Regions from separate parts of the Streptomyces sp. NPDC006368 genome, predicted to be linked through region 1. Evidence: riboswitches for the same ligand, from Rfam matches in the RefSeq annotation. Region 1 holds a riboswitch; each other region holds the start of a gene.
What was found. Region 1 has a riboswitch for cobalamin ahead of cobN (cobaltochelatase subunit CobN). Riboswitches for the same ligand answer to the same signal wherever they lie in the genome.

Region 1 (7,832 bases):
GTACGAGCCGTAGAAGAGAGGGTCCCCCTCGGCCAGCACGGCCACGGTGCGCCCGGCGTCGAGGTGGGCGGCCAGGCGGGCCGACGCCTCCTCGTAGAAGTCGTTCAGCGCGCCCCGGTAGCCGCCCGGGTGGTCCGTCGTCTCGACGGTGAGCGGGTACATCAGGCGCTCTTCGATGTGGTCCTCGCGGATGTGCGCCGCCGCGATCGAGCGCGCGATCGAACGGCCGTGGCGGGCGCAGTGGTACGCCACGACGTCCGCCGACGCGATGACCTCCACCGCCCGCACCGTCATCAGGGAGGGGTCGCCGGGGCCGAGCCCCACTCCGTACAGCTTGCCGCTCATGCCTGGATCTCCGCCTCGTGCGCGATGGCGTTGACCGCCGCCGCGGCCATGGCGCTGCCGCCGCGCCGGCCGCGTACCACCAGGTGGTCGAGGTCCGGGAACGCCGCCAGGGCGTCCTTGGACTCGGCCGCGCCGATGAAGCCGACCGGGATGCCGATGACGGCCGCCGGGCGCGGTGCGCCCGCCGCGACCATCTCCAGGAGGTGGAAGAGCGCGGTGGGGGCGTTGCCTATGGCGACGACCGACCCTTCGAGGCGGTCGCGCCACAGCTCCAGCGCGGCGGCGCTGCGCGTGGTGCCCAGTTCGGCGGCGAGCGCCGGCACGGACGGGTCGGAGAGCGTGCAGATCACGTCGTTGTCGGCGGGCAGCCGCTTGCGGGTGACGCCGCTCGCGACCATCTGCGCGTCGCACAGGACCGGCGCCCCGGCGCGCAGCGCCTCGCGGGCGCGGGCGACGACCCGCGGGGTGTAGGCGAGGTCGCGGACGAGGTCGACCATGCCGCAGGCGTGGATCATGCGCACGGCGACCTGGCCGACGTCGGCCGGCAGGCCCGCGAGATCCGCCTCGGCGCGGATCGTGGCAAAGGACTGGCGGTAGATCTCCGCCCCGTCCTTCTCGTAGTCAAACACTCTGCTCTCGCTCATCTCTTCGTACGGTCACGAGTCACGGTCACGGATTCACGGTCACCGGTTCACGGTCACGGATTCACGGTCACGGGTTCACGGTCACTGGGTGCGCGTACGGTCCGCGCGGCACGGTTCACGCGTCGCGCGTCACGGTCGTCACCTCGTAGTCGCCGCCGGCGGTCGCCACCGCGTCCACCCACGCCCCCTGCGGATGGCCGCACCGGCGCGCGCAGCCCGACCAGTGCACCGGCAGCCCCGGACTCCCGGCGAGCGGGCGCGCGTCCGCCCGCACGTCGGAGAGCGACTTCGCGCAGCCGGGGCGGCCCGTGCACGCGGTCACCCCCACCCAGGGGGAGTCGGCGCGGGTGAGGAACCCGGCCGCGTCCAGCTCCGCCAGCCGCGCCTCGGCCGCCGCCCGGTCCGGGAAGCCCGGCAGCACGAAGCCGCGCCACGGGGTGACCCGAACCTCGTCGGCGGGGAGCAGCGCGCGGAACCGGTCCGTCGTCACGCGCCCGAGCCGGGCCAGGACGGAGACGGTGCGGTCGTCGAGGACGCCCGGCGGGGTGGGCCCGCCGGGCGGGAGCGCGGCGTCCGGTACGGGTTCGGCCGTGAGGGCCGCCCGCCGCAGGTGTTCCGTCACGTCCACGTCCTGCCCCGGTGGCAGCTCCCGCACCCGCCACGCGCCGGTGCCCGCATCCCGGGCCGCCGCGAGGAACGCCTCCGCCGCCGCCAGCGCGGCGCGCGGCGCGTCGGCGGCGGCGACGCGGTACGTCCGGTCCGCGACCCGGAGCAGGGCGCCGCCGTCCGGGGTTGCGAGCAAGGTCACATCGGCGGCGAGCGCCGCCGCGTCCCCGCGCCCGTCGTCGACGGCGAAGAGGAACCGGCCCGACAGCCCCGTCGTCCAGTCCGCGCCGCACAACAGCTCGTCCAGCCGCCGGGCCCAGGCCAGCACGTCCGCCCCGGCGAGCGGTGAGACGACCATGTTCCGTACCCGCTCGTGCCGTTCGGACGCGGGCAGCAGTCCGGCCGCCCGCAGCAGTTCGGCGAGGCCGGCTCCACACCCCTCCCCGAGCCCCCGCAGCTCGATGTTGCCCCGCGAGGTGAGGGAGAGGTGCCCGTCGCCCAGGCGGTCCGCCGCGTCGGCCAGCACCGTTACCTGACGCGGCGTCAGTACACCGGTGGGGACGCGGAGTCGGGCCAGCGCCCCGTCGTCGGCCCGGTGCAGCCGCAGCGCACCGGGGCAGGCGTCACCGCGGTCCCGGACACGGTCCTGTATGTGTGCTTCACCCCGGTCCTGGGGTTTTGGTGAGCTGGGCGGCATGGCGGCGAGCATACGCGCAGCCTCTACTATGCAGACGGCACAGGGTCCCAGGGCCCTAGGGAGGAAGCCCGGTGAGATTCCGGCGCGGTCCCGCCACTGTGAGTCCGGGCGGAAACCGGACGAGTCAGGAACTCCCGCCGTCCTACGACCACCCGGGGCGCGGACACCCCGAGGAAGGCCTGCGCACGCCATGACGCACGCGACCACGCCCGAGGCGACGCCCGCCCCGGCCCCCGCGGCCACGATCCTGCTGCTGTCGCACTCCGACACCGACCTGCTCAGCGCCCGCGCGGCCGGCGGCCCCGTCGCGTACCGGTTCGCCAACCCCGCCCGCACCACGCTCGAAGACCTCCCCGGCCTCCTCGACGGCGCCGACCTCGTCGTCGTCCGTCTCCTCGGCGGCATCCGCGCCTGGGAGGAGGGCCTGGACGTACTGCGCGAGACGGGCAAGCCGCTCGTCGTCCTCACCGGCGAACAGGCCCCCGACGCCCAGCTCATGGAGACGTCCACCGTCCCGATCGGCATCGCGGCCGAGGCGCACGCCTACCTCGCCCACGGCGGCCCGGCCAACCTGGAGCAGCTCGCCCGCTTCCTGTCCGACACCGTCCTGCTCACCGGCCACGGCTTCGAGCCCCCGGCCGCCGCCCCCACCTGGGGCCCCCTGGAGCGCGACCGGAAGAACACCACCGGCCCGGTGGTCGCCGTGCTGTACTACCGCGCCCACCACATGAGCGGGAACACCGCCTTCGTCCACACCCTGTGCGACGCCATCGAGGACGCCGGCGCGCGGGCCCTGCCGCTGTACGTGGCGTCCCTGCGGGCACCCGAGCCGGAGCTGCTCGACCAGCTCGGCGGCGCCGACGCCGTCATCACCACCGTCCTGGCCGCCGGCGGCACCAAGCCCGCCGAGGCCCAGGCCGGCGGGGACGAGGAAGCCTGGGACGCGGGGGCGCTCGCCGCCCTGGACGTACCGGTCCTCCAGGCCCTGTGCCTGACCGGCTCGCGCTCCGCGTGGGAGGAGAACGACGAGGGTCTCTCCCCGCTCGACGCCGCCAGCCAGGTCGCCGTCCCCGAGTTCGACGGCCGCCTCATCACCGTCCCGTTCTCCTTCAAGGAGATCGACGCCGACGGCCTCCCGGCGTACGTCGCCGACGCCGAGCGCGCCGCCCGCGTCGCCGGGATCGCCGTACGCCACGCCCGGCTGCGCCACATCCCGAACGCCGACAAGCGCCTGGCGCTCGTCCTGTCCGCGTACCCGACGAAGCACTCCCGCATCGGCAACGCCGTCGGCCTCGACACCCCCGCCTCCGCCGTCGCGCTGCTGCGCCGGCTCCGCGAGGAGGGGTACGACTTCGGTGACGAGGAGGTCCCGGGCCTCGCGTCCGGCGACGGCGACGAGCTGATCTACGCCCTCATCGAGGCGGGCGGCCACGACCAGGAATGGCTCACCGAGGAGCAGCTGGCCAGGAACCCGGTCCGCATCCCGGCCGCCGACTACAAGCGCTGGTACGCCACGCTCCCCGAGGAGCTGCGTGAGAACGTCGAGCGGCACTGGGGGCCGCCGCCCGGCGAGATGTTCCTGGACCGCTCCCGTACCGCCGAGGGCGACCCGGACGGCGACATCGTGCTCGCCGCCCTCCGGCGCGGGAACCTGCTCATCCTCATCCAGCCGCCGCGCGGCTTCGGCGAGAACCCGATCGCGATCTACCACGACCCCGATCTGCCGCCCTCCCACCACTACCTGGCCGCCTACCGCTGGATCGCGGCCTCGCGCGAGGACGGCGGTTTCGGGGCGGACGCCATGGTCCACCTCGGCAAGCACGGCAACCTGGAGTGGCTGCCCGGCAAGAACGCGGGCCTGTCCGCGGCCTGCGGTCCCGACGCCGCCCTCGGCGACATCCCGCTGATCTACCCGTTCCTGGTCAACGACCCCGGCGAGGGCACCCAGGCCAAGCGCCGCGCCCACGCCACGCTCATCGACCACCTCGTGCCGCCGATGGCCCGCGCCGACAGCTACGGCGACATCGCGCGCCTGGAGCAGCTGCTCGACGAGTACGCGCAGATCTCCTCCATGGACCCGTCGAAGCTGCCCGCGATCCGCGCCCAGATCTGGACGCTCATCCAGGCCGCCAAGCTGGACCACGACCTGGGCCTGGAGGACCGGCCGGACGACGACGGCTTCGACGACTTCCTCCTCCACGTCGACGGCTGGCTCTGCGAGGTCAAGGACGCCCAGATCCGGGACGGTCTGCACGTCCTCGGCGGCGCCCCCACCGGCCCCGAGCGCGTCAACCTGGTCCTGTCGATCCTGCGCGCCCGCCAGATCTGGGGCGGCACCCAGTCCCTGCCCGGCCTGCGCGAGGCCCTCGGCCTGGACGAGTCCGCCGCCACCCGCACCACCGCCGACGCGGCCGAGGCCACGGCCCGCGCCCTGGTCGAGGCGATGGAGGACGCCGGCTGGGACCCGGCCGCCGTCGCCACGGTCGCCGCCGGCCACGGCGAGGCCGTCGCCGACATCCTCGACTTCGCCGCCCGGCAGGTCGTCCCGCGCCTGGCCGCCACCACCGACGAGCTGGACCACGCCGTCCACGCCCTGAACGGCGGCTTCGTCCCGGCCGGGCCCTCCGGCTCCCCGCTGCGCGGCCTGGTCAACGTCCTGCCGACCGGCCGGAACTTCTACTCGGTCGACCCCAAGGCCGTGCCGTCGCGCCTGGCCTGGGAGACCGGCCAGGCCCTGGCCGACTCGCTCCTGACCCGGTACCGCACCGACAACGGCGACTGGCCCACCTCCGTCGGCCTGTCCCTGTGGGGCACGAGCGCGATGCGCACCGCCGGCGACGACGTCGCCGAGGCCCTCGCCCTCCTCGGTATCCGCCCCGTCTGGGACGACGCCTCGCGCCGCGTCACCGGACTGGAGCCCATCCCGCTCGCCGAGCTGGGCCGCCCCCGCATCGACGTCACCCTCCGCATCTCCGGCTTCTTCCGCGACGCCTTCCCGCACACCATCGGGCTCCTCGACGACGCCGTGCGCCTCGCCGCCTCCCTCGACGAGCCGGCGGACCGGAACCACGTACGGGCGCACGCGCAGGCCGACCTCGCCGAGCACGGCGACGAACGCCGCGCCACCACCCGCATCTTCGGCTCCCGCCCCGGCACGTACGGCGCGGGCATCCTCCAGCTGATCGACTCGCGCGACTGGCGCACCGACGCCGATCTCGCCGAGGTGTACACGGTGTGGGGCGGCTACGCCTACGGCCGCGGCCTCGAAGGGCGCCCCGCGCGCGACGAGATGGAGACCGCGTACAAGCGCATCGCGGTGGCCGCCAAGAACACCGACACCCGCGAGCACGACATCGCCGACTCGGACGACTACTTCCAGTACCACGGCGGCATGGTGGCGACCGTCCGCGCGCTGAAGGGCACCGCCCCCGAGGCGTACATCGGCGACTCGACCCGCCCCGAGACCGTCCGCACCCGCACCCTCGTCGAGGAGACCTCCCGCGTCTTCCGCGCCCGCGTGGTCAACCCCAAGTGGATCGAGGCGATGCGCCGCCACGGCTACAAGGGCGCCTTCGAGCTGGCCGCGACCGTCGACTACCTCTTCGGGTACGACGCGACGACGGGTGTCGTCGCCGACTGGATGTACGACAAGCTGACCGAGACGTACGTACTGGACCCGCAGAACCGGGAGTTCCTCCAGGAGGCCAACCCCTGGGCGCTGCACGGCATCGCCGAGCGGCTCCTGGAGGCCGAGTCGCGCGGCATGTGGGCCAAGCCGGACCCGCAGGTGCTGGAGCGACTGCGGCAGGTGTTCCTGGAGACCGAGGGCGAGCTGGAGGACAAGTGACCATCACGGTCGGCGGCGAGGACAAGGAACTGTCGGCACGCCTCGACAAGGAGCTGACCGCGTTCAACCAGGCGGCCACCGGCGCCTCCGACGAGGCCGAGCTGTCCGTCCGGGCGACCGACGACGCGTCGGGCGAACTGATCGGCGGCCTGACCGGCTGGACCTGGGGCGGCCTCTGCGGCATCGGCATGCTGTGGGTCCGGGAGGACCACCGCAAGAGCGGCCTGGGCAGCCGGCTGATGCGCGCGGCGGAGGACGAGGCACGGCGGCGCGGCTGCGACCGCGTGATCGTGTCGTCCTTCTCCTTCCAGGCCCCGCCCTTCTACCGGCGCCTCGGATACGTCGAGACCGGCCGCGTCCCGGGCATCCCCGGTGGCCACGAGGACGTCCACTTCCACAAGTCGCTGGAGCCGGAGCCGTCCGCCGCGCCGCTGTTCCGGCTGGCCGTGGTGCTGGACCATCCCGCCGACGCGGCCGACGAAGCCCTCCGGTACGAGGAGCAGGCCCTGGCCCTCCTCCCGCGCCACGGCGGCCGGCTGGAGCGGCGGCTGCGCACGGCCGACGGGCTCTCGGAGGTGCACCTGCTGGCGTTCCCGTCACAGGACGCCTACCGCGCCTACCTGGCCGACCCGGAGCGTACGCCGGACGGGCGCATCACCGCGCGCGTGCTGGAGGTCACGGAGATCCACGGCTGACAGACTCGGCCCCATGTCATCCCCCGCCCCCGTCTCCGCCCCCATCGCCGTCACCGGAGCGAGCGGCCGTATCGGCGGCCGTGTCGCCCGCCTCCTCGCGGCCGGGGGAGTACCGCTCCGGCTCCTCGGCCGCGACCCGGCCCGGCTGCCGGACCTGCCCGGCGCGCGGAAGGCACCGCCCGCCCCGTACGGCGACGCCGGGGCGATGCGCCGCGCCCTGGACGGCGCCGGCACGCTGTTCCTGATCTCGGCGCACGAGAGCCCGGACCGGATCCAGGAGCACCGCACGGCGGTGGACGCGGCGGTCGCGGTGGGCGTCGGCCGGATCGTGTACGTGTCGTTCCTCGGCGCCGCCCCGCAGGCCACGTTCACCTTCGCGCGCGACCACTGGCACACCGAGCGGTACATCGAGGCGTCCGGGGCGGCCCACACCTTCCTGCGGAACAGCTGGTACCTCGCCGGGTTCCCGGCGATGACCGGCGAGGACGGCGTGATCCGGGGCCCGGCGGGCGAGGGGCGGGTCGCCGCCGTCGCGCACGAGGACATCGCGGACGTGGCGGCGGCCGTCCTCACCGGCGACGGCCACGACGGCGCCGTGTACGACGTGACCGGCGAGGAGGCGCTCACCCTCGCCGAGGTCGCGGAGGAGCTGTCCCGGGTGACCGGCCGCACCATCCGCTACGTCCCTCAGACCCGCGACGAGGCGTACGCCTCCCGGGCCGGGTACGGCGCGGACCACTGGGAGGTGACCGGCTGGGTGACGTCCTACGAGGCCATGGCGCGCGGCGAGATGAGCACGGTCGCGGACACGGTCCGCCGCCTCACGGGCCACGCGCCGATGACCCTCCGCGCCTGGCTGGACGCCCACCCGCGCGCGTACGCCCACCTGATCTGACCGGCGCGGGCGCCGCCGCTCCCCGGCCCCGCACCCTTCGGTGTGGCGCGGGTTCGCCTTCGCTCACGACGAGGCCGCGCGGCGGATCCGGGCGCGGATTGTC
Region 2 (7,832 bases), on a different contig from region 1:
CGCCCAGCACCGGCACGCCCGACTCCCCGAGCGCCTCGCGCAGCAGGTGCTCGTGCCGGTCGGTGGCCACCTTGTTGAGGATCACCCCGCCGATCCGCACCTCCGGGTCCCACGACGCGAACCCGTGCACCAGCGCGGCCACCGACCGCGACTGCGACGACGCGTCCACCACCAGCACCACCGGCGCCCTCAGCAACTTCGCCACCTGCGCCGTGGACGCCAGCTCACCCTGGTCGGCGGCACCGTCGTACAGGCCCATCACGCCCTCGACGATCGCCAGGTCGCAGCCGCGGGCACCGTGCGCGAAGAGCGGCGCGATCAGCCCCGTACCGCACATGTAGGCGTCGAGGTTGCGGCCCGGGCGGCCGGTGGCGAGGGCGTGGTAGCCCGGGTCGATGTAGTCGGGGCCCACCTTGTGCGGGGACACCGCGAGACCACGGCCGGCGAACGCGGCCATCAGGCCGGTCGCCACCGTGGTCTTGCCCGCGCCCGACGAGGGCGCGGCGATGACGAGACGTGCTACCACTCGATGCCCCGCTGGCCCTTCTGACCGGCGTCCATCGGGTGCTTGACCTTGGACATGTCGGTGACGAGATCGGCGAACTCGCACAGCTCGGCGGGCGCGTTGCGGCCGGTGATCACCACATGCTGCAGGCCGGGCCGGTCGCGCAGCACCCGGACCACCTCGGCGGTGTCGATCCAGCCCCAGTGGAGCAGATAGGCGAACTCGTCGAGGACGTAGAACTTGTACTTCTCCTCCGCGAGGTCGCGCTTGACCTGCTCCCAGCCCTCGCGCGCCTTGTCCTCGTGCGACTGCTCGCCCTCGGCGACCTCGCGCTGGATCCAGGACCAGCCCTCGCCCATCTTGTTCCAGGTGACGGTCCCGCCCTTGCCGGTCTCGCCGAGCGCCTTGAGGGCGTTCTCCTCGCCGACCTTCCACTTGGCGGACTTGACGAACTGGAACACCCCGATCGGCCAGCCCTGGTTCCAGGCGCGCAGCGCCATGCCGAAGGCGGCGGTCGACTTCCCCTTGCCGACGCCCGTGTGCACCATCACCAGCGCGCGGTTGCGGCGCTGGCGGGTGGTGAGTCCGTCGTCCGGTACGACGGTCGGCTGTCCCTGCGGCATTAAGCGGCCCTCCTGGCGGACTTGGTGGTTGCTTGGACGTCCCTGACCAGACCCGCGATGGAGTCCGCGCGCAGTTCGTCGAGGGTGACGGCGGTGCCGCCGAGTTGACGGGCCAGCTCGGCGGCCAGCCCCAGCCGTACCGGCCCGCTCTCGCAGTCCACGACCACGGACGCGGTGCCTTCCGCCGCGTGCAGCCCGGCGGCGCGGGCGGCCAGCGCCAGCGGTTCGGGCCCGCCGGTCGCCCGGCCGTCCGTGACGATCACGAGCAGCGGGCGGCGCGACGGATCGCGCAGCCGCTCCACGCGCAGCACGTCATGCGCCTTCAGCAGCCCCGCCGCGAGCGGGGTGCGCCCGCCGGTGGGCAGCTGTTCCAGCCGCGCGGCGGCGGCGTCGACGGACGACGTGGGCGGCAGGGCGACGTCGGCGGACGCGCCGCGGAAGGTGACCAGCCCGACCTTGTCGCGCCGCTGGTACGCGTCCAGCAGCAGCGACAGCACGGCGCCCTTCACCGCGCCCATCCGCCGCCGGGCCGCCATCGACCCGGACGCGTCGACCGCGAACAGCACCAGGTTGCCCTCGCGCCCCTCGCGCGTCGCCTGCCGCAGATCGTCACGGCGTACGACGAGCCCGGGCCCGGACCGGCCGCGCGCCCGCTGGTGCGGGGCAGCCGCCTGGATGGTCGCCGCCAGGTGCAGTTTGGTCAGCGCCCCGCGCGGACGTGTCGCACCCGTCGTCCTGCCCTGCTCGGTACGCGCCCGGGAACGCCGCCCCGCCGCGCCCTCACCGAGGCCCGGCACGCTCAGCATCTTCGTACGGAACGGCTCGGCGGCCCTGGCCGGTGCCTGCTCCCCGCCACCGCCACCGGCCCCGGCGCCCGCGCCCGCACCGGCGTCCGGGGCGGGCGTCTCCTCCGGTGAGCCGGTCGGCTCACCGGCCGACTCGCTGTCCGGCGCCCCGCCCTGCGGCGGCACACCGCCGCCGCCCCCGGGACCGTCGCCCGGGCCCGGGTCCGGCTCGTCGTCGCCGCCCCCGAACTCCTCCAGCGTCTCGTCCAGCTTGTCCTCGTCGAGCCCCGGCGCGTCGAAGGGGTTGCGCCTGCGCCGGTGCGGCAGGGCCAGCAGCGCGGCCTGCCGCACGTCCTCCACGGTGACCTCCGCACGCCCCGCCCAGGCGGCCAGCGCCGTCGCCGTGCGGGCCATCACGATGTCGGCGCGCATGCCGTCCACCTCGAACGCCGCGCACGTGGCGGCGATCTGCCGCAGCGCGTCGTCCCCCAGCCGTACCGTCGGCAGCAGCGCCCGCGCGGCCACGATCCGCTCCCGCAGCGCCGCCTCCTCGCCGGCCCACCGCTCCGCGAACGCGGCCGGATCGTCGTCGTACGCCAGCCTGCGCCGCACCACCTCGACCCGCTGCCCGGGGTCACGGGAGGCCGCGACCTCCACGGTGAGCCCGAACCGGTCCAGCAACTGCGGCCGCAGCTCGCCCTCCTCCGGGTTCATCGTCCCGACGAGCAGGAACCGGGCGGCATGCCGTACGGAGACGCCCTCCCGCTCGACGTAGGAGGCGCCCATGGCGGCGGCGTCCAGCAGGAGGTCCACCAGGTGGTCATGGAGCAGGTTGACCTCGTCCACGTACAGCACCCCGCGGTGCGCGTCCGCCAGCAGACCCGGCTCGAACGCCTTCACCCCGTCCGCGAGGGCCCGCTCGATGTCCAGGGCGCCCACGAGCCGGTCCTCGGACGCGCCGACGGGGAGCTCGACCATGCGGGCCGGGCGCGCGACACCCGGCGCCGCCTCGTGCGGCCCGTCCGGACACGCCGGATCGGGGGAGTCGGGCGGGCACGAGAAGCGGCAGCCCGCGACGACCTCGACGTCGGGCATGAGCGCCGCGAGGGCACGCACCGCCGTCGACTTCGCGGTGCCCTTCTCACCGCGTACGAGGACGCCGCCGACAGCCGGGGACACCGCGTTCAGCAGCAGCCCGAGCCGCAGGTCGTCCATGCCGACGATCGCGGTGAAGGGGTAATGGGGGGCAGTGCTCATGAAGGCGCTCCGGGTGCGATGAAGGGAAGTCCTGACGGGGGGCCCTGCTCGATGAGCTTCCAGAGCGCGCCGGTGTCCGCGTGCTCCTCGATCAGGTCGCCGAGCCGGTCCAGCTGCTCCTCGCGCAGCGCGCCGAACGACGTGTCGGGCGCCGGGACGAAGCGCCGGCCGGCCGCCGCGGCGACCTCCCGCAGGAACGCCCGCCGGAAGCCGTCGCTCTCCAGCGAGCCGTGCCAGTGCGTGCCCCAGACGGCCCCGACGCGGCAGCCGTCCAGGCTGCGTCCCGCGTCATCGGAGAAGAACGTCTCCCCGCCCCGTACGTCCGCGACGCCGTGGTGGATCTCGTACCCCTCGACCGGCTCACCGAGGGCCTCGCCGACCGGCCGCGCGAGGGTCTTCCCGGGCGCGAACCGCACCCGTACCGGCAGCAGTCCGAGCCCGTCGACCGCACCGGCCCGGGACTCGACGTCGTCATGGATGTGCTCGCCCAGCGCCTGGAAGCCGCCGCAGATGCCCAGCACGGGACGGCCTTCGGCGGCCCGCCGGGCGATCGCGTCCGCCAGGCCCCGCTCGCGCAGCCACGCCAGCGCCTTCACCGTCCCGCGCGTGCCGGGCAGGACGACCAGGTCGGCGTCGGCGAGCTCCTCCGGCCGGTCGACGAACCGCACCACGACACCCGGCTCGGCGGCCAGCGCGTCCACGTCGGTGAAGTTCGACATCAGCGGTACGGCGCAGACGGCGACGCGCAGCACGTCCTCGCCGACCGGCGGCGCGACGACCGACTCCCGTACGGCACCCCGCAGGGACACCCGCAGGCCGTCCTCCTCGTCGATGCCGAGGCCGTGCGCGTACGGCAGGACACCGAAGGTGCGGCGGCCGGTCAGGCCGAGCAGCATGTCCAGCCCCGGTTCCAGCAGCGTCACGTCACCGCGGAACTTGTTGACCAGGTAGCCCGCGATCAGGTCCTGGTCCTCGGGCGCCAGCAGCGCCGTCGTCCCGAAGAACTGGGCGAACACCCCGCCCCGGTCGATGTCGCCGACCACGACGACGGGGAAGCGCGCGGCCCGCGCGATGCCCATGTTGACGATGTCGTTGCGGCGCAGGTTGATCTCCGCCGGGCTGCCCGCGCCCTCGCAGATCACCGCGTCGTACGTGTCGCGCAGCTCCTGCAGGCACTCGACGACCGTGCCCAGCAGCGCCTGCTGCCGGCCGCCGTGGTAGCCGCGCGCGCTCAGCTCGCCCACCGGCTTGCCCATGAGCACGACCTGGCTGGACCGGTCGCCGCCCGGCTTGAGCAGCACCGGGTTCATCAGCGCGGTCGGCTCGACCCGCGCAGCCTGCGCCTGCATGGCCTGGGCGCGACCGATCTCCGCGCCCTCGCGCGTCACGAACGAGTTGAGGGACATGTTCTGTCCCTTGAACGGCGCGACCTTCACACCCTGCCGCACCAGCCAGCGGCAGATGCCGGCCGTGACGACGCTCTTGCCCGCGTCGGACGTGGTGCCCGCGACGAGCAGCCCCCCACCCCTCATGTACGCCTCCGCTTCCCGGCCTTCACGGCCCCCAGGACCAGTCGCCCACCCACGCACACCGCGAGCGTGAGGGCGGTCACCCGGCGCGACAGCCGCGCCGCGCGCTCGATGTCCGCCACCTCGACGGCCCGGCCCCCCGCGTTGAGGACGGGCCGGTGTTCGACGCGCCCGCCGTACGACAGGGTGCCCCCGAGCCGTACGCCCAGGGCGCCCGCGAAGGACGCCTCCACGGGCCCCGCGTTGGGGCTCGGGTGCTTCGCGGCGTCGGCGCGCCAGGCCCGTACCGCGCCGCGGGTGTCCTCGCCCGCCACCGCCGCCAGGGCGGCCGTGAGGCGGGCGCCGGGCCAGCCGGCCAGGTCGTCGAGCCGGGCCGAGGCCCAGCCGAAGCGGCGGTGGCGCGGCGACTTGTGACCGACCATCGCGTCCAGGGTGTTCACCGCCCGGAAGGCGACGAGGCCGGGGACGCCGCCGATCGCGCCCCACACGAGCGCGCCGACCACGGCGTCGGAGGTGTTCTCGGCGACGGACTCGACGACCGCGCGGGCGATGCCGGGTCCGTCCAGGGACTGCGGGTCGCGCCCGCACAGATGAGGCAGCCGCTCCCGGGCGACCTCCAGGTCGCCCGCCGCGAGCGCGCCGCCGATGGCGCGGGCCTCGCGGCCCAGCGTGGTACCGCCGACGACGGCCCAGACGGAGGCGGCGGTCAGCGCGACGGAGGCGGCGCGCCGTCCGCGTACCGCCCGGGCCGCGAGCGCCGCCGCACCGGCCGCACCCCCGGCGCACACCAGGGCGTGCAGCGCGCCCCACGCGCGGTGGTCGCGCCACAGCACGCCCTCCACGCACCCCGCGGCGCGGCCGAAGGCGGCCACGGGATGCCCGCGGCGGGGGTCGGCGAGGAGGAGGTCGGCGGCGAGCCCGGCGGCGGCGCCACAGGCGAAGACATGGTCGCTACGCATCGGATCAGCAGGCCGACACGGTTCGCAGACCTCGGGGACGTACGGCTCTCGACGCAGCGGGAAGGCAGCCTGACATGGCGCAATGTCCTCACTCAGGGTCCGCGCCCTGGCTCGACGTGACCGGCGGCGAAAGTTCCTGACTCATCCGGCCGGGGCCGGACTCACAGTGGCGGGACCGCGCCGGATTCTCACCGGCTTCCTCTCTCCTGCCGCCGTAATGGCCCCGGCAGTCCACCACGCCCCGCGAACGCCCGTCAACTCGCCGTTGACCTGCGGAGGGAGGGTGTGCCGAGACACACACGGCGCACGCCCGGCACGCCGGTGCGCACGACGGCGCCCCCGGAGCGGAGAACCGTTCCGGGGGCGCCGTGGACGTGCCGGGGTCAGGTGACGATCAGGAAGATTCCGTACGCCACCGCCGCGGCGCACAGCGCGAAGCACGCGTAGGCGCCGGTGCGGGCCATGACCGCGGTGCCCCCACTCGCCGAGGCCGTCTCCTGCTTGGAGAGGCCGATGATGCCGAGGGTGAACAGGCCCACCAGTGCGACGGTGGCCAGGAGGCTGACACCGAAGACGGAGCCGAGAGCTGCCCAGTCGATCTTCATGCTGTTCTTTCCTTACACCGTGGCGGCGGGAGCCTGGGTGGTGGACGCCGAGCCGGCGGCCACCGGGGTGGCCTCGCCGACCGGAGCCGGGATGGTGGCCTTGAGGTCGTCGGAGGTGGCCGTGACGGTGCCGGCCGGCGGCGGGGTGACGGCCGCGATGGCGGTGGTCACGACGCCCGCGGGCTCGGCGTCGGTCTCCACCTCGTTGACGTTGGTGTGGTCGACGACCTGGCGGCGGGAGATGAACCAGATCGCGGCGCAGGAGGTGACGAGGAAGACCGCGACGACGGCGACGCCCCAGTCGCCCTGCTTGGTCACGAACTCCGAGGCGGCGGCGACCAGACCGGCGGCGGGCAGGGTCAGACCCCACGCGACGAACATCCGGGTGGCGGTGGACCAGCGGACCACGCCGCCCTTGCGGCCGAGGCCCGCGCCCATCACGGCGCCGGAGCAGGAGTGCGTCGTGGAGAGCGAGAAGCCCAGGTTGGACGAGGCGAGGATGACGGCCGCCGCGCTGGTCTGGGCGGCGAAGCCCTGCTGCGGCTGGAGGTCGGTGAGGCCCTTGCCCATGGTGCGGATGATGCGCCAGCCGCCCAGGTAGGTGCCGAGCGCGATGGCCAGACCGGCGGAGACGATCACCCAGACCGGCGGGTTCGAGCCGGGGGCGAGGGCGCCGGCGGCGACCAGCGCCAGGGTGATGATGCCCATCGTCTTCTGGGCGTCGTTGGTGCCGTGGGCGAGGGAGACCAGACCGGCGGAGGTGATCTGACCGGCGCGGAAGCCCTTGCGGCCGGTCTTCTCGTGGACGTGCGCGCCGGCCTTGTAGGTCAGGCGGGCGGCGAGCATCGCGGCGAGGCCGGCGACCAGCGGCGCGGCGATGGCCGGGATGAGGACCTTGGTGACGACGACGCCGCCGTTGACGCCGGACAGGCCGACCGAGGCGATGGTCGCGCCGATCAGGCCGCCCATGAGGGCGTGGGAGGAGCTGGACGGCAGGCCGACCAGCCAGGTCAGCAGATTCCAGAGGATGGCGCCGACGAGCGCCGCGAAGATCACTTCGGGTTGGATGCCGTCCTCGTTGACCAGTCCGCTGGAGATCGTCTTGGCGACCTCGACGGACAGGAAGGCGCCGACCAGGTTGAGCACGGCGGACATGGCCACCGCCGTCTTGGGCTTCATCGCGCCGGTCGAGATGGTCGTCGCCATCGCGTTGGCGGTGTCGTGGAAACCGTTCGTGAAATCGAACACTAGAGCTGTCACGACCACAATGGCGAGCAGCAGCGTGATGTGTTCCATTTACCCAGGCAATCGTTCGACGTCAGTGGCTCGGCGAACGTAAGCAACCTGAGTGAACGGAAGGTGAACTGACGCGGGCGTCGTGGTGTCCGGCGTTCCGGATCCGTCACGGCCCTCCGAGGGGCGGGCGGCCCGATCCCTTGCCCCATGGGCCCGGGAAGCCGGTTTGCTGCCGCTTCGCGTACTTTCCCGACCGGGGCGCCGGCCCACGGAAGAGACAAGTGTCACCCTGCCGTGACCGCCGTCGCGGGACGGGCTGACAGGATCGGCGCA
Region 3 (7,832 bases), on a different contig from region 1:
CCAGCTGGGGCGTGGACGCCTTCCACTGGGCGCGGCGGTGGCGGGTGTTGGAGCGGGACATCTTCCGCTTGGGTACGGCCATGACTGCGGGACCTCCATCGTCGGTACGGTGGCGGCCACGCTACATGAAAATGATTACCGTTAACAAAGCGGGGGTGGTCACCGTTCGCGGTCGAACTCCGCCAGCGCCTCCGTCAGCCACGCCGTCCAGAACCGCTCCAGCTCGATCCCCCCGCGCAGCACCAGGTGCCGCAGCCGGTCCGCCCGCGCGTCCCGCTCCGGCGGGAACTGCCGCCTCTCCATCCCCAGGTACTCCTCCAACTGCGCCTGATGCAGCGCCAGGTGGCGGCGCAGCTCCACCTCCATGCCCTCCGTGCCGACCACCGCCGCCGCGCGCAGCCGCAGCAGCAGCGCGTCCCGGATGGGCTTGGGGTCCTCACTCCGGCGCACCCAGTCCGTCAGCTCCGCGCGGCCCGCGGGCAAGACCTCGTACTCCTTCTTCTGCCCACGGGCCGGCGCCTGGGAGGGCAGGGCCCGGATGTGCCCCGCCTGTTCCAGTTTTCCCAGCTCGCGGTAGATCTGCTGATGCGTGGCCGACCAGAAGTAGCCGATCGACCGGTCGAAGCGCCGGGTCAGTTCCAGACCCGAGGACGGCTTCTCGAGCAGAGCGGTGAGGATCGCGTGCGGGAGTGACATGACCGCATCCTAGGGACGGGCGCTCACAGCGTCGCCGCCAGCCGTGTCCCCTGGTCGATCGCGCGCTTGGCGTCCAGCTCCGCCGCCACGTCGGCGCCCCCGATGAGGTGCACCGACGCCCCGGCCGAGACGAGCGCGTCGTACAGCTCGCGCCGCGGCTCCTGGCCCGTGCACAGCACCACCGTGTCGACCGGTACGGTGCGGGCCTCGCCGTCCACGGTGATGTGCAGGCCCTCGTCGTCGATCCGGTCGTACGACGCGCCCGCGACCATGGTCACGCCCCGGTGCTTGAGCTCGGTGCGGTGGATCCACCCCGTCGTCCTGCCGAGGCCGGCCCCGACCTTGGACGTCTTGCGCTGGAGCAGGTGCACGGTGCGCGGCGGCCGCGGGCGCTCGGGCGCGCGCAGCCCGCCGCGCCCGGCGTAGGACGTGTCGACGCCCCACTGCCGGAAGTACGTCTCGGGGTCCTGGCTCGCGCCCTCGCCGCCGTCCGTGAGGAACTCCGCCACGTCGAAGCCGATCCCGCCCGCGCCGATGATCGCGACGCGCTCACCGACCGGTGCGCCGTCCCGGAGCACGTCCAGGTAGCTGACCACGCTCGCGTGGTCGACGCCCTCGATGGCGGGGGTGCGCGGGGTGACACCGGTCGCGATGACGACCTCGTCGTAGCCGCTCAGCAGCTCGGCGGTGGCGCGCGTACCCAGCTTCACATCGACGCCGCGCAGGTCGAGTTGCGTACGGAAGTAGCGCAGCGTCTCGTTGAACTCCTCCTTGCCCGGCACGCGCTTGGCGACGTTCAGCTGTCCGCCGATCTCGTCGGCCGCGTCGAACAGCGTGACGTCATGGCCGCGTTCGGCGGCGGAGACGGAGCAGGCGAGCCCGGCCGGGCCGGCGCCGACCACCGCGACGCGCTTGCGCAGCCGGGTGGGGGAGAGGACCAGCTCGGTCTCGTGGCAGGCGCGCGGATTGACCAGGCAGGAGGTGATCTTCCCGCTGAAGGTGTGGTCCAGGCACGCCTGGTTGCAGCCGATGCAGGTGTTGATGGTCTCCGGCCGGCCGGCCGCGGCCTTCGCGACGAAGTCCGGGTCGGCGAGGAAGGGCCGGGCCATCGACACCATGTCGGCGCGGCCCTCCGCCAGCAGCCGCTCGGCGACTTCGGGGGTGTTGATGCGGTTGCTGGTGATCAGGGGTACGGAAACCGCGCCCATGAGCTTCTCGGTGACCCAGGTGTACGCGCCGCGCGGCACCGAGGTGGCGATGGTGGGGATACGGGCCTCGTGCCAGCCGATGCCCGTGTTGATCATCGTCGCACCGGCCGCCTCGATCTCCTCGGCGAGCGCGACGACCTCCTCCAGGGTCGATCCGCCCGGCACCAGGTCCAGCATGGAGAGCCGGTAGATCAGGATGAAGTCGTCGCCGAGCCGCTCGCGGGTGCGGCGGACGATCTCCAGCGGGAAGCGCACCCGGTTCTCGTACGAGCCGCCCCACCGGTCGGCTCGGTGGTTGGTCGCGGCCGCGATGAACTCGTTGATCAGGTAACCCTCGGAGCCCATGATCTCGACGCCGTCGTACCCGGCCGACCGGGCCAGCTCGGCGGCGCGCACGTAGTCCTCGATCGTCTGCTCGACCTCGGCGTCGGTCAGCTCGTTCGGTACGAAGGGGCTGATCGGCGCCTGGATCGCGCTCGGCGCGACCAGGTCGCGGTGGTAGGCGTACCGGCCGAAGTGCAGGATCTGCATCGCGATGCGCCCGCCGGCCGCGTGCACCGCGTCCGTCACGGCGCGGTGCTTCGCGGCCTCCTCCTCGGTGGTGAGCTTGGCCCCGCCCTCGTACGGCCGCCCGGCCTCGTTCGGCGCGATGCCCCCGGTCACGATCAGCCCGACGCCGCCGCGGGCGCGTTCGGCGTAGAAGGCCGCCATGCGCGCGAAGCCGTTCTCGGCCTCCTCCAGCCCGACGTGCATCGACCCCATGAGGACCCGGTTGGGCAGGGTCGTGAACCCCAGGTCCAGCGGGCTGAGCAGATGCGGGTACGGGGTCGGGGGCCGGGTCGCAGTCATGGGGCGCCTCCTCGCGCGATGTCGTCGCCCCAGTTGTAGACGACGCCGGACGCCTTGTGCAACAAGTTGCATAAAGATCGGGGGGTGACCTGCGCTACGTACGGCCACAGCCCTTCGCGCAGACGACAGCCTCGAACCACCTGGACTCCATGGACTCCATGGCCTCCAAGGCCTCCGTACAGGAGCCAGGCTCGCCGCCGCCGCCACCACCGCCGCGGGCGGTCGGCGAAGCCCCTACGTGCCCCGCACCGCCGTCGCCCACCGCTCCAGTTCCTCCGCCGTACGCGGCCCCGGGGCGTCCGCGCCCAGCAGGCCGTGGGCGCGAAGCACGTTCGTCACCGCCATCCCCCAAGGGCGGCGCAGCCGGGCCGCGTCCAGCAGGGTGCCGTCCGCCAGCAGGTCGGCGACCGGGCCGGTGCGCAGCCCGTCCGGGGTCAGCACCGCCGCGTCGTCCGCCCACCGCAGCGCGAGGTCCACGTCGTGCGTGGCCATCACGACCGTCGTCCCGGACGCGCGCAGCCGGTCCAGCACGTCGAGGAGCCGTTCCTGACCGTGCGGGTCCAGGCCCGCCGTCGGCTCGTCCAGGATCAGCACCCGGGGCCGCATCGCGACCGCGCCCGCGATGGCCGCCCGCTTGCGCTGCCCGTACGACAGCAGGTGCGTCGGCCGGTCCTCGAGCGCCGTGATGTCCAGCGCCTCCAGGGCTTCGCGCACCCGCTCCCGTACCTCCGCCTCCGCCAGCCCCAGGTTCATCGGCCCGAACGACACGTCCTGCCCCACCGACGCGGCGAACAACTGGTCGTCGGGGTCCTGCACGACCAGCTGCACCGTCGTCCGCAGCCGGGTCAGCCCCCTCCTGTCGTACGACACGTCCTCGCCGCGCAGCCGCAGCCGGCCGCTCGCGCATCGCAGGCCGCCGCTCAGCAGCCGCAGCATCGTCGTCTTGCCGCTGCCGTTGCGGCCCAGCAGGGCGATCGCACGCCCCTCCGGTACGGCGAAGTCGATGCCCGACAGCACGGCGGGGCCGTCCTCGTACGCGTATCCCGCACCGATGAGTTCCACGACGGCGTCACGATTCACGGCAGGAACCTTTCGAGTACGAGGGTGAGGGCGACGAGCCCCGTGAGCAGCGCCCCGGTCAGACCCAGGAACCGCCGGTCCACCGCGGCCCCGGGCACCAGCACGCGCAGCGTGCCGTCGTAACCGCGCCCGGCCAGCCCCGTCTGGAGCCGCGCCGCCCGGTCGAAGGCGCGCACGAACGCCGTCGCGCCCAGGCCCGCCAGCGACCGCCAGGTGGCCGCCCGGCTCGTCAGCCCCAGCCGCGCCGCCTGCGCCTGTCGGATCCGCCGCACCGCGTCCAGCAGCAGGAAGGCGATCCGGTACATCACGAGCGCCACGTCGACGACCGGCGCGGGCACCCCTGCCCGTACGAGGCGCGGCAGCACGTCGGAGACCGGCGTCGTGAAGGCGAACAGCAGCACCCCGAGCGAGGCCGCCGACGTCCGCAGCAGCAACTGCCCCGCCTGCGCCGGCCCGTCCGGCGCGAGCGTCACGAAGCCGCCCGCCCCGCCCACCTGGAACAGCAGCGGAACCGCGCCCGTCACACAGAACCCGAGCGGGACGCGCCACGCCCGCCACAGCTGCCGCGGCGCGACGTCCGCCGGGCCGAGCAGGACGGCCAGGGAGGCGCCGGCCACCAGCACCGCGCCGGGCCACGGCGGCAGGCACACCGCCAGGAGCGTCAGGCCGAAGCCCAGCACCGCCTTCTCACACGGGTGACGGCGGCGCCAGCGACTGCTGTGCGCCGCCACATCGATGGGCAGCATCCGCGGCTACTCGCCGCGGCCGGGGTCCCGCGCGCCGGCGAGCGCCCGCTCCTCGCCCTGCCGGCGTCCCCGGCGCAGACCGAAGTAGTACGCCAGCACGCCGGCACCCAGCGCGGCCTGCAGGGAGAACAGCGCCGACTCGATCTCACCCGAGGGCGGCTCGTACAGCGGGCTGAACCACGGCTTGTAGTCGGGGTGCGTCTCGGTGATCGCCGTCTCGGCCTGGGCGTCGGCCCCGGTGAACGGCTCCTCCTTGTGGTCGCCCATCCCCAGCGCCAGCGGCAGGACGGCCAGCGCCACGACGACCAGAAGCAGCAGCGCGTTGATCCTGGCGTTACGGCTCATCACGCCACGGCCTCCTTCTTCTCGCCCTTGCGGCCGCCCCGGAGGAGCACCCCGAGCCGGGTCAGTTCACCCTTGCTGGACTGGATCAGCAGCCGCATCACCAGGACCGTGAGCAGGCCCTCGCTGACCGCCAGCGGCACCTGCGTGACCGCGAAGATGGAGCCGAACTTGCCCAGCGCCCCGAGGAAACCGCTGCTCGGGTCGGGGAAGGCCAGCGCCAGCTGCACGCTGGTGACGCAGTACGTGGACAGGTCGGCCACGAACGCCCCGAAGAACACGCTCACCATCAGCGGTACTCCGAAGCGGCGCAGCAGCCAGTACACGCCGAAGCCGGCCCAGGGGCCGACGACCGCCATGGAGAAGGCGTTGGCGCCCAGCGTGGTCAGCCCCCCGTGCGCCAGCAAAAGAGCCTGGAACAGCAGCGTGATGGTGCCGAGCACCGCCATGATCGGCGGCCGGAACAGAATCGCGCCCAGGCCCGTGCCGGTCGGATGCGAGCAGCTGCCCGTCACCGACGGCAGTTTCAGGGCGGAAAGGACGAAGGTGAAGGCACCGGACGCGCCGAGCAGAAGAGTCGACTCGGGATGGGCCTTGACCTCCCGGCTCAGGGCCCGCACACCGTGGACGACGAAGGGGGCGGCCGCGACGCTCCAGGCGGCCGCGTGAGCAGGGGGCAGATAGCCCTCGGCGATATGCATGACGGGGAGACCCTCTCCAGCACCTCGTGGATGGACAACGCGCCCTGGCCGGTCTCCTGGCTGACGGGTCATGCCGCCGCGACTCCGCCTTCCCGGACACCGCGGTCTCCCGCGGCGTTCCAGTGGCTTCCCGAAGGATGGAGCCGGACTTCCCGATCACAGTGGCGAGGGCCGCACCGGTACCGCACCGGTTTCCCGTACACCAAGGCCCTGCGACACTAGTGCGTTGACCAGGTACATCACAACCCGCGCACCGGCGCACCGCCCGGCTCCACCCCGTGGCCGCGCCTCACTCCTTGCGATAGCCGTACGCCTCGGACGCGGCGGCCACCACCGCGTCCAGGTCCCCGCCGGCCGACGCGGTGACCACCGCGGCCACCGCGCCCTCCACGAACGGCGCGTCCACCAGTCGCGTGGCGTCGGGAAGTTCGTCGCCCTCCGCGAGCAGCGCCTTCACCGTCAGTACGGCGCTGCCGAGGTCCACGAGGACGGCCACGCCCGCCCCGCCGTCGACGGAGGCCGCCGCTTCGGCGATGAGCTCGGCGCTGGTACCGAGCCCGCCGTCCGGGGTCCCGCCCGCCGCGGCGACGGGCGCGGTGGGTCCGCCACCCGCCAGGCCCCGGGCCAGTTCGGCGACGGAGGCGGCGACCGCCGCGCTGTGCGAGACCAGCACGATGCCGACCGGCGCGCTCACCGCGTCCCCGCTCACCGGGCCGCCTCCGCCAGTGCCGCGATCAGCAGCGCCGAGGACGTGGCGCCGGGGTCCTGATGCCCGACACTGCGCTCACCGAGGTAGCTGGCCCTGCCCTTGCGGGCCTGCATCGGCACGGTCGCGCGGGCGCCCTCCTCGGCCGCCCGCGCGGCTGCCGCGAACGCCGCCCCGGGCGATCCGGCGGCCGACTCGGCGGGCGGCTCACCGGCGGGCGACCCGCCCTCCTGCCCGTCGGCCGCCGCGCCCATCGCCTCGACGGCCGGCTCCAGCGCGTCCAGCATCGTCTTGTCCCCGGCCTTCGCCCCGCCGAGCCGGGCCACGGCGGCCACACCCCCGCGCAGCGCCTCGGCCAGCTGCCCCGCCGTCACCTCCGGGGAATCACCGAGGGCCTTGCCGGCGCGCCGCAGCAGCGTCCCGTACAGCGGCCCCGACGCGCCGCCCACCGTCGAGATCAGCTGCCGTCCCGCGAGCATGAGCACCGCCCCGGGGGCGGCCGGATCCTCCGTGTCCAGGGTCGCGACCACCGCGGCGAAGCCGCGCTGCAGGTTCGCCCCGTGATCCGCGTCACCGATCGCCGAGTCCAGCTCGGTCAGCCGGTCCGCCTCACGGTCGACGGCCGCTGCCGTCGCCGTCATCCAGCGCCGGAAGAAGTCCGTGTCCAGCGTCACCGCGGTCACCGCCCCCACCGCAGAGCCGCGGTTCGCACCGGGGCGTCCCACAGACGCAGCAGCTCCTCGTCCGCCTGGCACAGGGTGACCGAGCAGCCGGCCATGTCCAGTGACGTCACATAGTTGCCGACGAGCGTACGGGCCACCGGTACGCCCCGCTCGCCCAGCACCCGGTGCACCTCGGCGTTGAACCCGTACAGCTCCAGCAGGGGAGTCGCGCCCATTCCGTTGACCAGCACGAGCACCGGTCCGCCCGGCCGCAGATCCTCCAGTACCGCGTCCACCGCGACGTCGGCGATCTCCCCCGACGTCATCATGGGCCGCCGCTCCCGCCCGGGCTCACCGTGGATGCCGATGCCCAACTCCAGTTCGCCCGGCGGCAGGTCGAACGTCGGACTTCCCTTCGCGGGGGTGGTGACCGCGCTCAGAGCGACCCCGAAACTGCGCGAACTCGCGTTGACCCGCCGGGCGATCGCCTCCACCCGCTCCAGCGGCGCGCCCTCCTCGGCCGCCGCGCCCGCGATCTTCTCCACGAACAGCGTGGCCCCGGTGCCGCGCCGCCCCGCGGTGTACGTACTGTCCGCCACGGCCACATCGTCGTCGACCAGCACCCTGGCGACCTGCACGCCCTCGTCCTCGGCGAGCTCCGCGGCCATCTCGAAGTTCAGGACGTCCCCGGTGTAGTTCTTGACGACGAACAGCACCCCCTGGCCGCTGTCCACGGCGGCGGCCGCCCGCACCATCTGGTCCGGCACGGGGCTGGTGAACACCTCACCGGGACAGGCCGCCGTCAGCATCCCGGGCCCCACGAACCCGGCGTGCAACGGCTC
Region 4 (7,832 bases), on a different contig from region 1:
GCGGCGAAGCAGATCAGGTTCAGCAGGAACCGGCGGCGGTCGGCCTTCGTCTCCAGCCGGTCGATCTTCTCCACCGAGTCCATCCAGCGGAAGCAGAACCGCGCCTTCTCGCGGATGGACGGGATGTTCTCCACGGCGTCGAACGCCGCCGCGCGGTCCTCCGGGTCGGGCAGGTAGGTGTCGAGCAGCGTCAGATAGAACTGGACGTGCACGGCCTCCTCGAACAGCTGCCGCGACAGGTACAGCCGCGCCTCGGGCGAGTTGATGTGCTTGTAGAGCGTAAGGACCAGGTTGTTCGCGACGATCGAGTCGCCCGTCGCGAAGAACGCGACCAGCCGGCCGATCAGGTGCTGCTCACCCGGGGTGAGCCTGGCGAGGTCGGCCACGTCGGAGTGGAGGTCGACCTCCTCCACGGTCCAGGTGTTCTTGATGGCGTCCCGGTAGCGCTCGTAGAAGTCCGGGTAGCGCATCGGACGCAGGGTCAGCTCGAAGCCCGGGTCGAGCAGGTTCTTCTCGGTGGAGCTCATTACTGGCAGGCCTCGCAGGACTCGGGGTTTTCCAGGGAGCAGGCGACGGCGTCGGGCTCGGACACCTGCTGGGCGGGTACGGGGGCGGACGCCTGGGCGGCGCGGGCGATCCGGGTCGCCGGGCGCGAACGCAGGTAGTACGTCGTCTTCAGCCCCTGCTTCCAGGCGTACGCGTACATCGACGACAGCTTGCCGATGGTCGGCGTCTCCAGGAACAGGTTCAGCGACTGCGACTGGTCCAGGAACGGCGTCCGCGCCGCCGCCATGTCGATCAGGCCGCGCTGCGGGATCTCCCACGCCGTCCGGTACAGCTCGCGCACCTCGGCCGGGATCCAGGTGAAGCCCTGCACCGAGCCGCTGGACTCGCGCAGCGCCTCGCGGGTCTGCGCGTCCCACACGCCGAGCCGCTTCAGCTCGGCCACCAGGTAGGAGTTGACCTGGAGGAACTCGCCCGACAGCGTCTCGCGCTTGAACAGGTTGGAGACCTGCGGCTCGATGCACTCGTACACGCCCGCGATCGAGGCGATCGTCGCGGTCGGCGCGATGGCGAGGAGCAGGGAGTTGCGCATGCCGACCTCGGCGATGCGGGAGCGCAGGGCCGCCCACCGCTCCGGCCAGTTCAGCTCCACGTCGTAGTGGTCGGGGTGGAGCACCCCGCGCGCCGTCCGGGTCTTCTCCCAGGCCGGCAGCGGGCCGTTGCGCTCGGCGAGGTCGGCCGACGCCTCGTACGCCGCCAGCATGATCCGCTCGGCGATACGCGTCGACAGGGCACGCGCCTCGGGGGAGTCGAACGGCAGCTTCAGCTGGAAGAAGACGTCCTGCAGGCCCATCGCGCCCAGGCCCACCGGGCGCCACTTGGCGTTCGACCGCCCGGCCTGCTCGGTCGGGTAGAAGTTGATGTCGACGACCCGGTCGAGGAACGTCACCGCCGTACGGACCGTCTCGTCGAGCCGCTCCCAGTCGATGTCCCCGCCGGCCACGAACGCGCCGAGGTTCACCGAACCCAGGTTGCACACGGCCGTCTCACCGTCGTCCGTGACCTCCAGGATCTCGGTGCACAGGTTCGAGGAGTGGACCGTGTGGCCCGGCTCGGCGGTCTGGTTGGCCGTACGGTTGGAGGCGTCCTTGAACGTCATCCAGCCGTTGCCGGTCTGGGCCAGCGTCCGCATCATCCGGCCGTACAGGTCACGCGCCGGCATGGTCTTGCGGGCCAGGCCCCTGGCCTCGGCGGCGCGGTACGCGGCGTCGAACTCCTCGCCCCACAGGTCGACCAGCTCCGGCACGTCGGCCGGCGAGAACAGCGACCACTCGGCGTCGGCGTTGACCCGGCGCATGAACTCGTCCGGGATCCAGTGCGCCAGGTTCAGGTTGTGCGTACGCCGCGCGTCCTCGCCCGTGTTGTCGCGCAGCTCCAGGAACTCCTCGATGTCCGCGTGCCACGTCTCCAGGTACACGGCCGCCGCGCCCTTGCGCCGCCCGCCCTGGTTCACGGCCGCCACCGAGGCGTCCAGCGTCTTCAGGAACGGCACGATGCCGTTGGAGTGGCCGTTGGTGCCACGGATCAGCGAACCCCGGGCGCGGACGCGCGAGTACGACAGGCCGATGCCGCCCGCGTGCTTGGACAGGCGCGCGACCTGGTGGTAGCGGTCGTAGATCGAGTCCAGCTCGTCCAGCGGCGAGTCCAGCAGGTAGCAGGACGACATCTGCGGGTGGCGGGTACCGGAGTTGAACAGCGTCGGCGAGGACGGCAGGTAGTCGAGCCGGCTCATCAGGCCGTAGAGCGCCGCCACTTCCTCCAGTGCCCGCACGCTGTCGTCCTCCGCCAGCCCGGCGGCCACGCGCAGCATGAAGTGCTGCGGCGTCTCGATGACCTTGCGGGTGATCGGGTGCCGCAGCAGGTAGCGGGAGTACAGCGTCCGCAGCCCGAAGTAGCCGAACCGGTCGTCACCGGCGGGGTCGATCAGCGCGTCCATCCGGGGAGCGTGGAGCCGTACGAACGCGGCCGTACGGTCCGCGATCAGGCCCTCCCGGTGACCGACGGCCACCGACGCCGAGAACGACACCGCTCCCTGGCCCGCCGCCTCCTCGGCGATGGTCCGGGTCAGCAGCCGGGCCGCGAGCCGTGAGTACGCCGGGTCCTCGGAGATCAGCCCGGCGGCGGCCTCGGTGGCGAGCTCCCGCAGCTCCGCCTCGTCCGACCCGGCGTGCCGGCCGCGCAGCGCGGCGGCGGCGACCCGGCCGGGGTCGGTGTCGGGCAGATCGGCGGTGAGGTCCGTCAGGACCCGCAGCAGCACGGTCCCGGGTCCATCGGTCTCCGCGTCCCTGGCTGTGGCCGGATCGGCTGGCGCGATGGTCACGTGGGGGCTCTCCCTCGCTCGGCTCGGGGCCACCGGCGGGCGGGGCGGGGGAGCGGGGACGCGCCCGGGCACAGGGGCGCACGCACCGCGTCCACCGGCCCATTCCGCGAGGCCCGGACGTCTCGGCGCCCGGGCCGGATGGCCGGACGCACCGTCGGCAGGTCTTCGGACTCATGGGTGCGCAAAGGCAGACCAATACACCGTTGCGGGACAGTTCCGGATTCGCACCGGATTCCCCTGCGGCGACAGCGAGATGAGCATACATGTGGGGGGCGGCCCGTGGACCACCCCCCACATCTTGTGTCGGCGGACACAAGTCAGAGCGCGAGCGCGTACGTGTGGAGCGTGACGCCGGGGATCGGCCGCCAGTCCCGCTCCGGCGTGCGGACGAACCCGAGCCGCTCGTACACGCGGTGTGCGGCGTGCATCGCCTGCTGCGAGGAGAGCACCAGCCGCCGGCATCCCTCCGTCGCCCGGGCCCGGTCCGCGCACGCCCGTACGAGCGCCTCCCCGGCGCCGCGCCGCCGCGCCTCCCTCGCCACCGCGAGCATCCGGATCTCCGCCTCGCCGTCCCGCGCGAGCTCGGCCCACGGCCGGCCGGCCCGGGCGAACGTGACACCGCCCAGCACCCGTTCCGTCCCCTCCGCCTGGCCGACGGCCACCAGCACCTCCGCCTCGGCGGCCCGCCGGGCCACGTCCCGCAGCTCGATCAGGTACTCATCGCTGTCGCCGAAGGCCAGCAGCCCGTCTCCGAGGTACGCCTGGGCGGTGACCTCGCCCAGCGTGCCGTGCTCCTCCGGCCGTACCGCTCTGATCGTGATGTCCATGGTCCGAGTGTGGACGCGCACGGCGACGGGCCGCCGTATTTCCGTCTCCGGAATTACGGCGGCCCGTCGTTCGGTCACTCGCCCAGGGGCGTCCCTAAGCCGTGTCGGCAAAGCTCCGTCTGCCTGGCGGTCGGACGACGCACCTTTGCAGACACTCCCTAGCAGCAGCGGAACCCGTCGCGCGGGTCCGCCTCCCGCGCGTCGGTGCGCCTGCGTTCGAACTCGCGCCGGGTCAGGACCTCGGCCTCGGGGTCGCGGGAGCGGGCGTGGGCGACGTACTTGTCGTACACCGTCTCGCCGGACACCTCGCGCACGTACCAGCGGACCCAGGCCACCGCGCGTCGCAGCCGGTTCCCCGGCCGCGCGGCCACGGACGGCCTCACGCCGAGCCGGTCCCGGCCGGCACCTCGTCACCGGTGCCGCCGTCCGTGCGGATGCCGTCCTTGCGGATGCCGCCCTCGGGGCCGACCCCGGCCGCCACCAGCTCGGCCTTCTCCTCCGCCGTGGGGAACAGCCCGGCCGGGGCGACCAGCTTCGACTCGGTGTACGGAACCTCGGAGAGCTTCACGCCGGCCGGGTCGGTGACCGCCTTGAAGCAGACCCGCCCCGCGTCCGCGATCACCACGATGATGAGGAGGGCGAAGAGGGCGGAAAGGACGCCGTCGACCGTGGAGTTGGTGACGACGGTGTGCATGTCGTCCATCGACTTCGCGGGGGGCAGCACCTGCCCGGAGTCGATGCCCGCCTGGTACTTGTCCCGCTGGGCGAAGAAGCCCACCCGCGGGTCCGCCGAGAAGATCTTCTGCCAGCTGGCGGTGAGCGTCACCGCCACGTCCCAGGCGAGCGGGACCGCGGTGACCCACGCCCACTTCAGGCGGCCCGACTTGACCAGCAGCGTGGTGCAGACGGCCAGGGCCACGGCGGCCAGCAGCTGGTTGGCGATGCCGAACAGCGGGAACAGCTGGTTGATGCCGCCCAGCGGGTCGTGCACGCCGACCCAGAGGAAGTAGCCCCAGCCGCCGACGACGACCGCGCTCGCGAACCAGACGCCCGGCTTCCAGCTGACCTGCCTGAAGGGCTTGTGGACGTTGCCCAGCATGTCCTGGAGCATGAAGCGGCCCACGCGGGTGCCGGCGTCCACCGTCGTGAGGATGAACAGCGCCTCGAACATGATGGCGAAGTGGTACCAGAACGCCTTCATGGCGGTACCGCCGACGACCGCGGAGAAGATCTCCGACATTCCGAGGGCGAAGGTCGGCGCGCCGCCGGTCCGGGACAGCAGCGAGGCCTCCTCGACGTCCGCCGCGGCCTTCGTCAGCAGCTCGGGCGAGACGGTGAAGCCGAAGTTCGTCACCGCTTCGGACGCGGACTGCACGGTCGTCCCGACGACGCCCGCGGGGGAGTTGATCGCGAAGTAGAGGCCCGGGTCGATGATGCAGGCCGTGATCATCGCCATGACGGCGACGAAGGACTCGGTGAGCATCGCCCCGTACCCGATCATCCGGATCTGCGTCTCCTTCTGGACCATCTTCGGGGTGGTGCCCGAGGAGACCAGGGAGTGGAAGCCGGAGAGCGCGCCGCACGCGATGGTGATGAAGACGAACGGGAACATCGAGCCGGCGAAGACCGGGCCGTCGCCGCGGCTCGCGAAATCGGTGACGGCCGGCATCTTCAGGGTCGGCAGGGCGACGAAGACACCGATGGCGAGCAGCACGATCGTGCCGACCTTCATGAAGGTCGAGAGGTAGTCGCGCGGCGCGAGCAGCATCCACACCGGCAGGACGGAGGCGAGGAAGCCGTACACGATCATCCAGATGACCAGCGTGCCCGGCTCCAGCGTGAAGGTGTCGGCGAGGGAGGACTCCGCGACCCAGCCGCCCGCGACGATGGCGAGCAACAGCAGCGCGACACCGATGACCGACACCTCGGTGACCTTGCCGGGCCGCAGCACCCGCAGGTAGACGCCCATGAAGAGGGCGATCGGGATGGTCATGCCGATGGAGAAGACTCCCCACGGCGAGTGCGCCAGGGCGTTGACGATGACCAGGGCCAGCACGGCCAGCAGGATGATCATGATGGCGAAGACCGCGATCAGCGCGGCGGCTCCACCGAACGGGCCGATCTCGTCCCGGGCCATCTGGCCGAGCGAACGGCCGTTGCGGCGGGTGGAGAAGAACAGCGTCACCATGTCCTGGACGGCACCGGCGAAGATCACGCCGACGATGATCCAGATCGTGCCCGGCAGGTAGCCCATCTGCGCGGCGAGCACGGGCCCCACGAGCGGGCCCGCGCCCGCGACCGCCGCGAAGTGGTGCCCGAACAGCACCCGGCGGTCGGTGGGGTGGAAGTCGACACCGTTGTCGAGCCGCTCGGCGGGCGTGGCGCGGGTCTTGTCGACCTTGAGCACCCGGTTCGCGATGAAGCGGGAGTAGAAGCGGTAGGCGATCGCGTACGAGCCGAGGGCGGCCGCGAGCATCCAGGCGGCCGAGATCTCCTCGCCGCGCGAGAGCGCGAGTACGCCCCAGCCGGCCGCCCCCGCCAGGGCGACGAGCGACCAGATGACGATCGACCGCGGAGTGAGGCCCGCTCGTGAGGTGTTGGGTGGTGCCGACGGCTCTTGCATGGTGCACGTCCCCTCGCTGATCACCTGTAATGCGCAGGAAATCTAGGCGAGCGCCTCGTGCAGCGTCACCCCCCGTCCGCATATCGGTACGGCAACGCTTTCGGGGGCCGGCCCGGTGAGGGACCGGTCGACGCCTCAGTCGTTCGGCCGCTTGAGCCGTGCCACGAACTTGTAGCGGTCGCCCCGGTACACCGACCGGACCCACTCCACCGGCCGGCCGTTCTCGTCCAGGGAGTGGCGCGACAGCATCAGCATCGGCAGGCCCACGTCCGTACCGAGCAGCCCCGCCTCGCGCGGTGTGGCCAGCGAGGTCTCGATGGTCTCCTCGGCCTCCGCGAGCCGGACGTCGTACACCTCCGCCAGCGCCGTGTACAGCGAGGTGTACTTGACGAGCGACCGGCGCAGCGCGGGGAAGCGCTTCGCGCTCAGGTGCGTCGTCTCGATGGCCATCGGCTCGCCGCTCGCCAGCCGCAGCCGCTCGATGCGCAGCACGCGCCCGCCGGCCGAGATGTCGAGCAGCCCGGCGAGCGTGTCGTCGGCCGTGACGTACCCGATGTCGAGCAGCTGCGAGGTGGGCTCCAGGCCCTGGGCGCGCATGTCCTCGGTGTAGGAGGTGAGCTGGAGGGCCTGCGAGACCTTCGGCTTGGCGACGAACGTGCCCTTGCCCTGGATGCGCTCCAGGCGCCCCTCGACGACCAGTTCCTGGAGCGCCTGCCGTACTGTCGTGCGCGAGGTGTCGAACTCGGCGGCGAGCGTGCGCTCCGGGGGGACCGGGGTGCCGGGGGGCATGGTCTCGGTCATGTCCAGCAAGTGGCGCTTGAGCCGGTAGTACTTGGGCACGCGCGCGGTGCGGGTCGCCGGCCCGCTCTCGGTCTCCGTGCCGCCCGCGTCCGTGGTCATGGCCCGCCTTCCCGACTCCTGTGCTGCTGCCGTCACCGGCTCCTCCGTCACTTGCGGCTCACATGGTGGCACGGACCGGTCACGGGTCGTCGCCCCTCCTCAGGTGTCGGTCCGGTAACGGACGCGACAGCCCTTCTTATACACCCTTGACACCCCTAAAGGTCTAGGCCAAGCTCCGGGTTACTGGTCTAAACCATTAAAGACCGGGTCCCGGTCCCACGGTCAGCACGGGCATCAGCACGTCGTACGGCTTCGCGGTGGGCAGGGGGGTTGCAGGCATCCCTGAGGAGGGTGGCGTGAAGCGCAAGCTCATCGCGGCGATCGGCGTCGCGGGCATGATGGTCGGCATCGCGGCATGTGGTTCCGGCGACGGCGAGGGTGGGGACTCCGCGGGCGGCGGCGCCAAGGAACTGACCGTGTGGCTGACGGTCGACGCCCAGAACAACTGGCCGCACCTGGTCAAGGCGGCCGACGACGCGCTCGCCGAGAAGCACCCCGGCGTCAGGATCAAGCACGAGTACTACGGCTGGCCCGACAAGAACGCCAAGCTGGACGCCGTCCTCGCCACCGACAAGGCGCCGGACGTGGTCGAGATGGG

Region 2: it holds a riboswitch for cobalamin, as region 1 does, so the genes downstream of both, ABZZ38_RS04770 (cobalamin biosynthesis protein) here and cobN (cobaltochelatase subunit CobN) in region 1, are expected to answer to the same signal.
Region 3: it holds a riboswitch for cobalamin, as region 1 does, so the genes downstream of both, ABZZ38_RS16420 (energy-coupling factor ABC transporter permease) here and cobN (cobaltochelatase subunit CobN) in region 1, are expected to answer to the same signal.
Region 4: it holds a riboswitch for cobalamin, as region 1 does, so the genes downstream of both, ABZZ38_RS16735 (ribonucleoside-diphosphate reductase subunit alpha) here and cobN (cobaltochelatase subunit CobN) in region 1, are expected to answer to the same signal.

The regions. Positions count from the first base shown of each region.
Region 1 covers NZ_JBEXQK010000002.1:206,888-214,719, reverse strand. Annotated here, with positions in the region: gene ABZZ38_RS02845 (precorrin-2 C(20)-methyltransferase) at 1-345, opposite strand, end outside; gene ABZZ38_RS02840 (precorrin-8X methylmutase) at 342-989, opposite strand; gene ABZZ38_RS02835 (cobalamin biosynthesis protein CobG) at 1,105-2,292, opposite strand; cobalamin riboswitch at 2,311-2,449, shown strand; gene cobN (cobaltochelatase subunit CobN) at 2,483-6,139, shown strand; gene ABZZ38_RS02825 (GNAT family N-acetyltransferase) at 6,136-6,834, shown strand; gene ABZZ38_RS02820 (SDR family oxidoreductase) at 6,848-7,729, shown strand.
Region 2 covers NZ_JBEXQK010000003.1:271,209-279,040, forward strand. Annotated here, with positions in the region: gene ABZZ38_RS04750 (cobyrinate a,c-diamide synthase) at 1-526, opposite strand, end outside; gene cobO (cob(I)yrinic acid a,c-diamide adenosyltransferase) at 520-1,128, opposite strand; gene ABZZ38_RS04760 (putative cobaltochelatase) at 1,128-3,170, opposite strand; gene ABZZ38_RS04765 (cobyric acid synthase) at 3,167-4,702, opposite strand; gene ABZZ38_RS04770 (cobalamin biosynthesis protein) at 4,699-5,658, opposite strand; cobalamin riboswitch at 5,767-5,901, opposite strand; gene ABZZ38_RS04775 (hypothetical protein) at 6,042-6,263, opposite strand; gene ABZZ38_RS04780 (inorganic phosphate transporter) at 6,276-7,559, opposite strand; gene ABZZ38_RS04785 (class II aldolase/adducin family protein) at 7,832-7,832, shown strand, end outside.
Region 3 covers NZ_JBEXQK010000018.1:105,653-113,484, forward strand. Annotated here, with positions in the region: gene rpmF (50S ribosomal protein L32) at 1-82, opposite strand, end outside; gene ABZZ38_RS16395 (PadR family transcriptional regulator) at 160-696, opposite strand; gene ABZZ38_RS16400 (NADPH-dependent 2,4-dienoyl-CoA reductase) at 720-2,753, opposite strand; gene ABZZ38_RS16405 (ATP-binding cassette domain-containing protein) at 2,988-3,833, opposite strand; gene cbiQ (cobalt ECF transporter T component CbiQ) at 3,830-4,579, opposite strand; gene ABZZ38_RS16415 (energy-coupling factor ABC transporter substrate-binding protein) at 4,586-4,924, opposite strand; gene ABZZ38_RS16420 (energy-coupling factor ABC transporter permease) at 4,924-5,622, opposite strand; cobalamin riboswitch at 5,651-5,872, opposite strand; gene dhaM (dihydroxyacetone kinase phosphoryl donor subunit DhaM) at 5,912-6,331, opposite strand; gene dhaL (dihydroxyacetone kinase subunit DhaL) at 6,328-6,969, opposite strand; gene dhaK (dihydroxyacetone kinase subunit DhaK) at 7,008-7,832, opposite strand, start outside.
Region 4 covers NZ_JBEXQK010000019.1:49,871-57,702, reverse strand. Annotated here, with positions in the region: gene ABZZ38_RS16740 (ribonucleotide-diphosphate reductase subunit beta) at 1-527, opposite strand, end outside; gene ABZZ38_RS16735 (ribonucleoside-diphosphate reductase subunit alpha) at 527-2,884, opposite strand; cobalamin riboswitch at 3,023-3,188, opposite strand; gene ABZZ38_RS16730 (GNAT family N-acetyltransferase) at 3,202-3,711, opposite strand; gene ABZZ38_RS16725 (YbdD/YjiX family protein) at 3,870-4,094, opposite strand; gene ABZZ38_RS16720 (carbon starvation CstA family protein) at 4,091-6,334, opposite strand; gene ABZZ38_RS16715 (GntR family transcriptional regulator) at 6,470-7,234, opposite strand; gene ABZZ38_RS16710 (extracellular solute-binding protein) at 7,531-7,832, shown strand, end outside.